DNA from 3 places in the Micromonospora lacuserhaii genome. Region 1 is predicted to be linked to each of the others. Evidence: riboswitches for the same ligand, from Rfam matches in the RefSeq annotation. Region 1 holds a riboswitch; each other region holds the start of a gene.
What was found. A riboswitch is a leader RNA that binds a small molecule or an ion and turns the genes downstream of it on or off. The one in region 1 is predicted to bind cyclic di-AMP.
Positions count from the first base shown of each region.

Region 2: another riboswitch for cyclic di-AMP. It lies ahead of V6U81_RS07120 (coiled-coil domain-containing protein); the one in region 1 lies ahead of V6U81_RS13395 (coiled-coil domain-containing protein).
Region 3: another riboswitch for cyclic di-AMP. It lies ahead of V6U81_RS04710 (C39 family peptidase); the one in region 1 lies ahead of V6U81_RS13395 (coiled-coil domain-containing protein).

Region 1 covers NZ_JBAKHO010000015.1:107,285-111,368, reverse strand. The annotation lists gene V6U81_RS13395 (coiled-coil domain-containing protein) at 1-1,014, opposite strand, end outside; cyclic di-AMP (ydaO/yuaA leader) riboswitch at 1,019-1,149, opposite strand; gene V6U81_RS13390 (YibE/F family protein) at 1,316-2,665, opposite strand; gene V6U81_RS13385 (hypothetical protein) at 2,982-3,515, shown strand; gene V6U81_RS13380 (DUF305 domain-containing protein) at 3,585-4,084, shown strand, end outside.
Region 2 covers NZ_JBAKHO010000007.1:73,956-78,039, forward strand. The annotation lists gene V6U81_RS07105 (hypothetical protein) at 107-253, opposite strand; gene V6U81_RS07110 (STAS domain-containing protein) at 548-910, shown strand; gene V6U81_RS07115 (SRPBCC family protein) at 1,140-1,598, shown strand; gene V6U81_RS07120 (coiled-coil domain-containing protein) at 2,171-3,244, opposite strand; cyclic di-AMP (ydaO/yuaA leader) riboswitch at 3,249-3,379, opposite strand; gene V6U81_RS07125 (cation diffusion facilitator family transporter) at 3,534-4,084, opposite strand, start outside.
Region 3 covers NZ_JBAKHO010000004.1:210,931-215,014, forward strand. The annotation lists gene V6U81_RS04700 (ABC transporter ATP-binding protein) at 1-269, shown strand, start outside; gene V6U81_RS04705 (alpha/beta fold hydrolase) at 330-1,091, opposite strand; gene V6U81_RS04710 (C39 family peptidase) at 1,192-2,049, opposite strand; cyclic di-AMP (ydaO/yuaA leader) riboswitch at 2,285-2,425, opposite strand; gene V6U81_RS04715 (hypothetical protein) at 2,726-3,487, opposite strand; gene V6U81_RS04720 (hypothetical protein) at 3,637-4,074, opposite strand.

The sequences.
Region 1 (4,084 bases):
CGACATGTGCACGTGGTCGGTGTGGTTCGACGGCCCGCTGTACGACCTCCACCCGGTCGCCGGGAACCAGATCTGCCGGTTCCAGATGACGTAGTAGATCCCGAGCCGGTCCGCGTTGCGGATCAGGAACGCGGCGAGGTTGTTGCCGTACATCCGGGTGTCGTTGTTGTGCCAGGGGGCGAACCCGCTGTTCTGCAACGACCAGTCACAGGCCCGGCCCTTGGGGTGCTCCCACGGCCCGCCCGGCCGGTAGCAGCCGGCGAACCGCTTGAAGCCCGCCCGGCGGACCTCGTTGTAGGCGTGCAGGGTGCGCGGCGTGATCATGCCCGACGTGGTCGGGTCGTTCGCCGTGCGCGACTCGGGCAGCCAGCCGCCGTCCGACGTCCGGCCCGGCCCGATCCGGGCCACCGGCGACTTTGCGTCGACCAGGCCGCCGGTGAAGCCCTCGCCACCGACCAGCGCCAGTGCCTTCTCCGCCTCCTGGCTCTCCCGGGCCATGGCGTTGGCGAGCCTCTGCTGCACGCGCACCTCACCGTCGAGCGCCAGCTTGGCCTGCTGGGCACGATTCCTGGCGGCGGTGACCCTGCTGAGCTTCTCGGCGTTGACCATGTTCAGCTCGTCCAGCGCGGACGCGCGCTTGACGAACGAGTCCGGAGCGTCACTCTCCAGCAGCATCGCGACCGCGCCGATCCGGCCGGTCCGGTAGGACTGCGCGGCGATCTGGCTCACCTGCGGCCGCAGCGCCGTCAGCTCGTCCTCGGCCCGGCGCACCTCGAGCGCGAGCTGGAGTTGGCGCTTCTTCGACTTCTCCAGCTGCGACTTCGCCTTGGCGTACTCGCGGTTGCGCAGCTCGATCACGTCGGTCAGCAACTTCGGCTCGTCGTCCTCCTCGTGCCCCGACGGGGTCGGGGTCGAGGGCGCGGCCAGCGCGGGGGCGGCCGGCCCGGCGAGGATGGCCAGGGCGGCGAGCACGGCCACCACCGGTGTCAACCAGCGGCGCAGGGGTGCCGTCACAGTGTTCCCTTCCGTCGACCGCCGACCGGGTTAGCTGACGGGTTCGGGACGGAAGTGGCCCCTACCGCTGTCGCGGATGCACCCCAGGTACCTGGTTCCCCGGCTCGCCTTGCGGCGATTGGGCGGTGGTCCCGCAGGCGCCGGTGCGCGCCTTCGGCGGTGACCGGCAGCGAGGTTACCCGAGAGGAGTGCTGGGGATCTACGTCCAGAACCCGACTAAAAGCGTTATTTCGCAATGGCGTTCCGTGACCAGTGACGCGGTTATCAGCCGGGGGGTCGTCGTCGGTCACGCAGCGGAGTCTCACCATGCGGTGTCCGTGCTCCTTTCCGGGTCGGGCCACCGAGCCGGGGCCGGGGTGGACGGGCCGGCGTGCCGTGGCGCGCTCAGCGCCTCGAGCGCGGAGTCACGGTCGGCCGGGGGACGAGGGGTGGGCGCCGGGCCACTCGCCGGCGCGGTGTCCCCGGCGGGCCCGCGGCCGGCGGTGGTGACCAGCGCGGCCAGGCCGGTGGTCAGCGGTACGGCGGCCACCAGGCCGAGCGTCGCCACCGCGCTGCGGACGATCTCCTGAGCCAGGAACTCGCTGGTGAGGATCTCGCTCACCGACCGGCTGTCCACGGTCAGCAGGAGCAGCAGCGGCAGCGAGGCGCCGGCGTACGCCAGCACGATGGTGTTGACCGTGGAGGCGATGTGCGCCCGACCGACGCGGGTGGCCGCCCGGTAGAGCTGCAACCGGGACAACCCCGGGTTGGCGTGGGCCAGCTCGGTCACGGTGGCCGCCTGGGTGACGGTGACGTCGTCCAGCACGCCCAGTGAACCGATGATGATGCCGGCGAGGAGCAGGCCGTGCAGGTCCACGTCGCGCTGGTACATCGACAGCGTGGTGGCCTCCTCGCTGCCGAACCCGGTCAGGTGGGTGGCGGCGGTGGCCAGGCTGCCGAGCACGCCGGTCAGCACCAGGCTGCCCAGCGTGCCGAGCACCGCGACCGAGGTCTGCGCGGTGATCCCGTGGGTCAGGTACAGCACCACGAACATGATCAGTGCGGAGCCGGTGATCGCGATCAGCAGTGGTGAACCGCCCGCCGAGATGCCGGGGACGACGAAGGCCAGCAGGATCGCGAAGCTGGCGGCCAGGCCGGCCAGCGCCGCCAGCCCGCGCAGCCGGCCGAACGCCACGATCGCCGCCGCGAAGAGCGCCACCAGCCAGAGCAGTGGCTTGCCCCGCTGGTGCTCGGCGATGTTGTAGCTGCTGGCCGTCGGGTCCGCCGGATCGGTGAGCTTGACCAGCACGATCTCGTCGCCGACCGCCACCGTGGGGGCCCCCGGCCCGGCCGGCATCGGGGTCTGGACCCGTTTCCCGGCGTCCGGGCCCTGCTCGACGCTGACGGTCACCGTGCCGCACGGCCCGGTGGCCATCCCCGGCGTCCCCTCGGGGACCTCCGGGGTCGGTGGGCACGGCTCGCTCACCACCCGGGTCACCGTGCCGTGGGAGCGCGGCACGTCACCGCCCCGGTCCTGCTCCCGGACGTCCCGTGGCCAGAGCGCCAGCGCGGCGACGACCGTGATGACGAAGAGCGGTACCACCGTCGCGACGAGGATCCGTCGCACCCGGGGTGGGGTGGACGGAGCGGGACGGGTGTGGTCGGCGCCCATGGCGAGTCTCCTGACGGTCCGGGGCGGGGTACGTGTCAGTCAGCCGGTCGGTTCACCGGCGGGACCCGCGCGCCGGGACACGTACCGGAGTGTCTCCCGGCGTGCCGGCGTCGTCACGTACCGCGAGCGGCGGCGCGCCCAGCCGCTTGATGCCGCCCACGGGCGCCCGCCCCGGCGCGGTGCGCGGGGCGACGGTGGCGGTGGGCGGCGGGTCATCGTCGCCGAATGGTAGCCAGGACCGTCGCGGGTGGCTCGACTCGGACCGGTCCCGTCCGGGTCGGCCGCTGCCGGACGAGGGTTCGGCTAGCGTGGTGGGGTGCGGACGGCGAAGCTGGCGGAGACCGGGTGGTGGGCCCGGCTGCTGCTGCTCGCCTGCACCCTGCTCGGCCTGGCCGCCATGCACACCATCGGCCACGGCGCGCACGCCGAGGGCGCCCACCCGATGGCCCACGGCACGCACGCCGATGGGGCCTACCCGTTCGTTTACGGCGCGCACGCCGATCAGGCATACCCGCTGGCCCACGGCGCGCACGCCGATGAGGCCCACCTGGTCGGCCGCGGCGCGCACGCCGAGGGCGCGGCTGCGGTCGGCGGCTGCGCCGGTGACCACTGCGCCGGGGCGGTGGCGTCGCCGGCCGGTGACGCCGGCGGTCACCCGCACCTGTGGACCGTCTGCCTGGCGGTGATCGGCGCTCTCGCGGTCACGCTGCTGCTGGCGGCGCTGCTGCTCGGCTGGACCCGGCCCGCCGTCGGGGACCGCGGCCCGTCCCGGCCCTCGCCGGGGCCGCGCGCCCCGCCGGGCCGCCCGCTCGGGCTCCGGCTCGCCACGGTGTCGGTGCTGCGCACGTAGGAGGGCCCGACGCGGCTGTACCGCGTCCGCCGTCCGTTGCGTAGCTGTCCACACCGAAAGGACCTGATCGTGTTCACCCGTACCAACGCGCGCCGTGCCGCTCTGGCCGGCGTCACCCTGACCGCCGCTCTCGCCCTGGCCGCCTGCGGCGGCGACGACCACCAGGCCGGTTCCGGCCACGACATGCCGGGGACGGGCGCCACCGGCGCCCCGTCGGCGAGCGCGTCCGCCGGCTTCGGCGACGCCGACGCGATGTTCGCCCAGATGATGATCCCGCACCACCAGCAGGCGGTGCAGATGTCGGAGCTGGCCGGGACCCGGGCGCAGGACCCCGAGGTCAAGCAGCTCGCGGCGCAGATCAAGGCCGCCCAGGCGCCGGAGATCGCCACGATGACCGGCTGGCTCACGGCCTGGGGGCGTCCGGTCCCGTCGGCGAGCCCGGCGGGCGGGCACCTGCCGGGCATGGACCACGGCATGCCCGGGATGATGTCGGACGCCGACATGGCGAAGCTGGCGGCCGCCTCCGGTCAGGAGTTCGACCGTCAGTTCCTGACCATGATGATCGCTCA
Region 2 (4,084 bases), on a different contig from region 1:
TCGGGGTGCCGAAGTCTGCGGCCACTTCGGACGTCGACGTCTCAGCGGCGCGTCACGGTCCGCTCTCCGGCCAGTGCCCAGCCGGGGCGGCCCGCAAACCCGCGTCCTAGCGCACCACGGCCACCGCGGCCGCGCGGGCGAAGTCGTCGTCGCCGTCGTCATCGTCGTCATCGTCCCCGCCACCGAAGCCGCAGGCCAGGACGAGAGCGAGCAGCGCGCCGACGCCGGCCAGGCCGAGCAGTCTCCTGATCATCGATGCGATCCTTCCGCCGTAGTGGTGACCCCGTCTCTCCCGTGAGCCTAGGCAGTCCGGGCAACCCGGGACGGCAACCTGGGACGACGAGCGGCCGGCGGCTCGCCGGGGGACCGGATCCCGAATCGGGTGGCGGGCGACCGCTACCCTGGGTCGGTTGGAGCGGGCCCGGTCCGTCCGGATCCGCGAATTGCTCATCCCGAGGGGTGGCGACCGAGGCCGTCGGAGGAATACTCTCGGTCGCGGCCCGCGTACTGATGAGGCGCCCATGGACGGGCGAGTGGAGGTGCTCGCGTGAGCCTGTCGATCGTGAAGTCGGTTCTGCAGGGTGGTGTCGTCGAGATCGCCCCGCGTGGCGAGATCGACGTCGACACCGCGTACGAGGTGCGTGAGGCGATCGCCGAGGTGCTCGCGAAGGGGCGTCCGGCTCGGATCGAGCTCAACATGCGGCTCGTCAGCTTCATCGACTCCGTCGGCATCAGCGCGATGGTGGCCGGCTTCCAGACCGCCGAGGTCAGCGGCGTCAAGCTGGTCGTCACCGAGCCGAGCCGGTTCGTGCACCGCCAGCTCTGGGTGACCGGCCTGCTGGGCCTCTTCGGTGCCCCCGAGCCCTACTTCGCCGGCGCCGCCACCCCCGAGGTCCTCCCCGGCGCCTGAGCGCGGTCGCGGCCCCGGGTCGTTTGTAGCGTCCAGAGGGACGCCCGCCCACCGGCCTCGCGCCTGCGGAGCCCGACCCGGGACGGGCCCGTCGGACACTACGAACTTGATGACGGGAACGAATCACGCCGCCAGGGCGCACCCGTCCACACCCCGCCGGCGCGCACGCGTTGCCAGGTCGCTCCGGTTACGGCACGATCGGGCCACCGACGAGGGTGGTGGAGGCGCAGTGGTCCGGCGGGAGTCGTTCAGCTACACGGTGCAGGCGCGCTGCTCGCGGGCGGATGCGGTGGCGCTGCTGAGCGACCCGGCCCGGCAGGAGGAGCTGCACCCGCTGATCGTCCGGGTCCGCCGGTTGCCGCCCCGCCCCGGCGCCCGGGCCAGCTACGCGATCACCGACCGGCTGGAGGTGGGGCCGCTGCGCTTCCCGGTCACCTACCAGGCCGACGTCCTGGTGGTCACCGACGACGAGATCGTCACGGTGGCCCGCCAACAGCCCGGCACGACCGTGCGCAACCACACCCGGCTCCGGGACGAGGCCGGCGTGCTGCGGATCGACGTGGAGATCACCCTGGCGGCGCCCGCGCCGCTGTTCGGGTACGCCTTCCGCCAGGCCCGGGCCGCCCACCTGGGACTGGCCAGCCGGCTCGGCGCGGTCCTGGGCCGGGAGGCCGACGGCGGGCCGTGACGCCGCGGCGGGTGCGTCCCCACGGCTTCCAGGTGGAGATCACGGTCAGCGCGACCAGTAGGACGGTGGAGACGCTCGGGGCGATCACCACGTCGGCCCGCAGGTGCGCGGTGGCGTCCGGAGCGGCGGCGGCCTGGATGCGCGGCGTGAGCTGGAACAGCACCAGGCCCAGCATCACCGTGGTCACCGCGAGCTTGACCAGCACCCATCGGTGCCGGAGCAGCCCCCACGGGGTGAGCAGCGCGCTGGCCACGCCGACCAGCCAGACCAGCACGCTCAGCGGCGCGAAGAGCCAGGTGACGAGCAGCGCGGCCGCCGGGTAGACCACCTCCGGGTCGGCCCCACGCAGCCCGGCGACGCCGAGGGTCAGCAGCACCAGGTCGGCGCCGAGCCAGCCCAGCGAGGTCACCAGGTGCAGGGTGAGCAGGGTCTTGCGGGCGTCGGGGGAGAGTCTGACCATGTCCCCGATGCTCGTCGGCCGGGAGCGGCCCGTCGTGGGCCGGGCGACGACATCCGGCGTACGGCCGGGGACGTACGCCGGTGGCCCGGGGCGGGCCACCGGCGTACCCGGGTCAGTACACCGACAGGTGCACGTGGTTGGTGTGGTCGCTGGACGGGTCCCCGCCCGCCCCGCTGTACGACTTCCAGCCGCTGCTGGGCAGCCAGATCTGCCGGTACCAGATCACGTAGAGCACACCGAGCCGGTCGGCGTTGCGGATGAAGTACGCGGCCAGGTTGTTGCCGTACGTCCTGTCCCCGCCGGTGGCGTCCCCGCCGAAGCCGCTGACCTGGGCGGCGAAGTCACAGGCCCGCCCCTTGGGGTGCTCGCCGGAGCCACTGGGCCGGTAGCAGGAGACGTACCTCTTGAAGCCGGCGGCCTGGGCCTGCTGGAGCGCGTTGAGCATCCGCGGGGTGATGCAGCCGTCGGCGGGCGTCGGGTCGTCGATGCTGCACGACTCCGGCGGCCAGGAGCCGTCGGGGTTGCGGGTCGCCGGCTTGGCGTTCGCGGTGGACGTACCCGAGGTGGACCCGCCACTGTCGGCGGCGGCGGGCGGGTCGGGCTTCTGGGCGGCGGCGACCTCGAGCGCCCGCTCGGCCTGCTGCTTGCGCTTGGCCATCACGGTGACCTGTCGGCGCTCCTCGATGACCTCGCGGTCGATCGCGGCGCGCGTCCGGGTGGCCTCGTCCCGGGTCCGGATGAGGTTGCGCAGTTCCCGGTCCTCGTTGGCGGCGACCGTCTCCAGCGCCGCGGCCCGGTCCAGGAAGCCCTCCGGGGAGGAGCTGCTGAGCAGCGCCGTGACCGGCCCGAGGCGGCCCGTCCGGTACGCCACGCCGGCGATCTCGCTGACCTTGCCGTTGCGCACGCCCAGCTCCGCCTCGACGGTCTTGAGCTGGGCGGTGAGCGCCTGCTGCCGCTTGGTGGAGCGGTCCAGCGCGGCCCGGGCGTCGAGCCAGCCCTTGCTGGCCGCGTCGAGCTGGGCCCGCAGCTCGGGGCTGCCGCCCTCGTCGTCGTCGCCGGGGGCGGCGAGCTGGGCGGTGCCGGGTGCGGCCATGGCCGGCGTGGCGACCGGCGCGGACGACACGCCCAGGGCGAGCGTCGCGGCGACCGCGGCCAGCAGCCGCGCGGTGGTGCGTCGTACGTGCATGCACATGTCCTTCCGTCAGCCGCCGACCGGGTTAGCTGACGGGTTCGGGACGGAAGATCCCTACCGCTGACGCGGCTGCACCCCACGAACATGGTTCCCCGGCTCGCCTCGAGGGCGATTAGGCGACGGCCACCGCCGGCGCCGATGGGCGCCGCCGGGCGGAGGCCGGGACCGAGCCTACCGGTACGGGTGTGACATCCGCCCATTTCGTGACTCACGGTACGCGAGGGAAACCTGTTGAAGCGGGGACAAGAGAATAAAACGGGTGGAAATCTTAAGGAGCCGCTAACTACCAGTGCGACGGCCCGCAACTGCCGGGCGACGCGCCCGGCTCGATCTGCAGGGTGGCGTGCTCGATGTGGAAGTCCTCGTGCAGGGCGCTGCGGGCGGCGGCGAGCACCGTCCCGACCTCGGCGCCCGGGATGGTGGTCAGGTGGGCGGAGGCCACGTCCATGCCGGAGGTGAGCGTCCAGACGTGCAGGTCGTGTACCTCGGCCACGCCGGGGACGGCGGTCAGCCGATCGTGCACCGCGGTCACCTGGAGGTGCTCCGGCGCGGCCTGGACCAGGATGCGCACCGCCGCCCGGCCGAGCCGCCAGGTGCGGGGGAGGATGAACACGCCGATCGCCACGGCCACCGCCGGGTCGGCCCACCACCAGCCGGTGCCGGCGATGAGCAGCGCCGCGCCGATCACGCCGAGCGAGCCGAGCAGGTCCCCGACCACCTCCAGGTACGCCCCGCGCAGGTTGAGGCTCTCCTTGGCGCCCGGGCGGAGCAGGGCGAACGCGGCGAGGTTGGCGAGCAGGCCGAGCAGCGCCACCGCGAGCATCGGGCCGGTGA
Region 3 (4,084 bases), on a different contig from region 1:
TCGCCATCGCGGCGGCCAAGAAGCACGACGTGCTGCTGATCGACGAGGCGCTGGCCACCGGGGACGAGGGCTTCCGCAAGCGCAGCGAGCAGCGGGTGCGCGAGCTGCGCGAGGGCGCCGGCACGGTGTTCCTGGTGAGCCACCAGCTCGCCTCGATCCGGGACACCTGCGAGCGGTCGATCTGGCTGGAGTCCGGCGTGATCCGGATGGACGGCCCGACCGACGAGGTGCTCAAGGCGTACGGCGAGTTCGCGAAGAGCAAGCGGTAGCGCCACCACGCACGCCGGAACCGCGTCGTCCCCTCGGGGGCGGCGCGGTTCCGCGTCTCGTCAGAGGTAGCGGTCGAGCAGGGCCAGCACCGCCGCCGGGTCCTCCACGTGCGCGTTGTGCCCGAGGCCCGGCAGCGTGACCACGGGAACCCCGAGCGCCGCCAACTGGTCGTCGCTGACCATCGGGTCGTGCTCGCCGCGGGCCAGCAGCACCGGGACGTCGGTGCCGGCGAGCAGGCCCGGCAGGTCCGGGGCGCCGACCGCGAAGGCGGCCGGGTCCATGGCCAGGCGCCACCGGCCGTCCTCGGCGCGCAGGCCGGCGTGGACCACCGGGTGGTCCGGGGCGAAGAGCCCACCGAGGCCGGCGACCCGCAGGTAGCGGCGGGCGGCCTCGTCCCGGGTGGCGAACCAGCTCACCGGCCGCTCGGCCAGCTCGCGCGCCTTGGCCAGCTCGGCCGGCGACCAGACCGCCTTGATGCCGAGCCCGACCACGGCGTCGACCGGCAGGCCCGCGCCCCGGGCGGCCAGCGCCAGCGCGACCACCCCGCCGAGCGAGTGCCCGAGGACCACCAGGCGCTCCCCCGACCGACCGTCCGCCGATCCGCTGGCCGGGCCCAGCCCGGCGGCCACCCGCTCGGCGAGGCCGGCGAAGGAGTACCCGGCCAGCGGCGGCGACCAGCCGTGACCGGCCAGGTCCGGCGCGAGCCAGCGGCCCGGCCAGCGGTGCTCCAGCAGTGGCGCCCAGGGCAGCCAGACGTCGCCCGTGGCGCCCATCCCGTGCAGCAGCACCAGGACGCGCCGGGGACCCGATCCGTCGGTCATGGGGCGCAGTGTGCCATCGACGGGCACCGGCCCGCGACACCCGGGAACGACGCCGGGCGCCGGCCCCCGAGGGGAGCCGGCGCCCGGAGTACGGCGCGGGTCAGGCGGAGTAGCCGCGGGTGGCGATCCAGTTCGCCAGGTCCACGGTGCTGATCCAGTACGCCGGCAGGCTCGGGTCGGCCGAGTCGGCGATCCGGACGGTACGACCGTCGTTCTTGTAGCCCACCACGGCGATGTAGTGGCCGCCGGGGAAGGAGTGCCAGCCGCCGTCGACGTCGGTGGCGGTGCCCGCCACGTTGGCCACCACGCCCCGCTTGTCGGTGATCGCCTTGACCACGTCGGCCTGGAGCCGGTCGATCTGCGCCGAGCTCGGGGTGCCCTCGAACATCCGGGTCCGGTACGGGTCGCCCTTCACCACGGCGTTGAGCACCCGGGTGGTGTCCTCCGCCGAGTTGGTGCCCATCTCGGTGGTGCCGAGCTGGACGGCCAGGTCGTCCTGGGTGCGGTCGATGCCGGTCGCGCTGAGCGCGTTGCGCACCGCCGCCGGGCCGCAGTTGTAGTAGGTGGTCTGGGCCTCGTAGTCGTAGCTGAGGACCTTCGACGACGGCGGCTTCGGCGCCGCGGTACGGGTCAGGTCCGGGTCCGCCGTGGCCTTCGCCTTGGCCTTGGCCTTGGCGGCGCTGGCCGACGGCGAGGCGCTCGCCGACGGGCTCGCCGAGGGGCTGGCCGACGGCGTGGTGGCGACGCGCATCTCGGCGCGGGTGGCGACGTCGTTCAGGCGGGGGGCCGCCTCGGCCACGGCGGCCGAGGTCTGCTGCCGGGCGGGGGCGTCGTCGGTGCCGGCGACCAGGGCCGCGGTACCGGAGGCGAGCGCGAGGGCCGCGGCCGCGCCGGCGACGACCTGGTACGGGCGCTCGGTGGTGAGGCGTCGCAACTGCCGCTTCATCTGGTGCTTCACGAGTGTTCCTCCACGGTGCGGGGGCGGGGGCGGGCGCACCGGATCGGCGCGTGGCGGTCGGCCAGGCGCGGGATCGGGTTCGGTGCGGGACCGCTCGGCGGGGGGACCGCCCGGTCGATGCCGGACGGCGGGGCGGATGCCGGAATCAGCGCGCGACCGCGCAGCGGACCGGCGACGGCACCCCGCTACCGAGGTGGAGGAACAACCGCGGAATGTTGTCGAGCTGCACTAAGGGAACTCCTTCCGACACCGCCTACCGGGTTAGCTGACGGATTCGGGCGGGAAGAACGCCCTACCGCGGGCCGTGGCCCGCGGATTCACCCCAGAACTGCGTGGGTCCCCGGTTCGTGATCTCACGATTGAGCGGGTCGGCGCGGCGTCGCCTCTTGCGATCGGAAACCGCACCGGACCGAGGCGACATTACTGGCGGGTCCACTCCCGGCCAAGTGCTCTGAACTGCGTAAACATGATCAGCGCGAGCAATTTCCGGTGCACTTCGGCACTGGCGTCGCTCGATGGGACAGTGCGCCATCCGGACGCGATGGGGCGACAATCGGACGTCGCTACCAGAATCACCGAAGACCGTCGGCGTCGATGTCACCGGCTGTTACCGGATGACCGGTTCGGCGCGGACGTGACCCGGCTCACCGAATTTCGGGTAACAATTCGGCCCCGGTCAGCCCACCCGGGCCGGCCGCCAGCGCGCCGCGGTCGCCGTCGGCGCCACCACCGCCGTCGCCCGACGGGCCGGCACCCGGGTCGGCCGCAGCCGCTCGGCCGCCGCGTACGCCTCGGTGGCGAGCGCCCGCGCCGACTCGGCGGCCAGCTCCGCGTCCCGCCACGCCGACCGCTCCCGCTCGGTGGCCGACCGGTACGCCTCCCGGCGCCCCTCGCGGACCGCCCGGGCCAGCAGCACCTCCTGCTCGACCGGGTGCCGGCGCGGGTCCCAGCCGTCCCGATGTGCGAAGACGTCCCGCAGCTGGGTCAGGGACAGCTCACCCCGCCAGTGCGCGGCCACCGCGGCCTGGTGCAGCCAGCGCTCCCGGCCGGCGTACTCGGCGGGCGTGCGCGGGGTACGCGGCGCCGCCAGCGCGCGGGCGCCGACGAAGCGCCGGGCGGCCTCCTCCGCCTCGTCGTACGCCGTCCAGGCCCGGTCGGCCTCCGCCTGGGCGGCCAGCCAGGCTTCCCGCCGACGGCGAGCCGTCTGCGCCGCGCCGGCCGCCGCGACGGCGACCTCGTCGGCGTACCGACGCAGGTCGGCGACTTCCAGCACGGCGTCGCCGGCCGGCGGCTCGGCGGGCGCCTCCTCGGTCGGGCGCTCCCGCTCGGGACGGGCGACGAGGACGGTGAGCACGGTCAGGGCGAGCACGAGCAGGGCGGACCAGATGGCGGCGGCGGTCGGGACCTCGATCAGGAACTGGTAGAGCACGGTGTTCATGGTCGGCACCTCACGGGGGCAGCTGCGAGAGAGGAGTCCACACGCGGCCGCGGGGCGGGACGCGGCCGTCGGGGCCGGGCCGTTGCCGGGCTGGTGCGGCGGTGAGGTTCGTGGCAGGGATGGTCGCGGGTCGTCGCTGGACGCGGCGCTCAGCTGGGCGGCGCGCGCGGCCCCGTAGTGGCCGGGGAGAGCCTGGCGAGGGCCGTTACCGCCACGGTCGGTCCACCCGGCGCGGCGGCCGACCGGTCCGCAGGCGCACCGGCCAAATCTCCGGGCCACCCGAGGGCCGGGTGCACGTCGCCGAGGCTGCGTTCGTGGGTCGGCGAGCCCACAGTGGCCGGAACGGGGGCGTCGGTATGCCGCTGGCGCAGCTCACCGGCGAGGTGGCCCGGCCGGCCCGCCCAGGTGGTCGCCGTGCTCGTCGCCGGCACGAGAGCCGGGGCGCCGGGCGGACCCGCAGCCGGGAGCGCCGCCATCGGCGGCAGGGTCTCGGGGAGTACGACGGTGTCGGGCAGGGTCGACCCACCGAGCGAGAACGCCACCGCCACGGCAAAGCTGGTCAGCAGCCGGGAACTCCAGCGCGTCACCCACCACAAG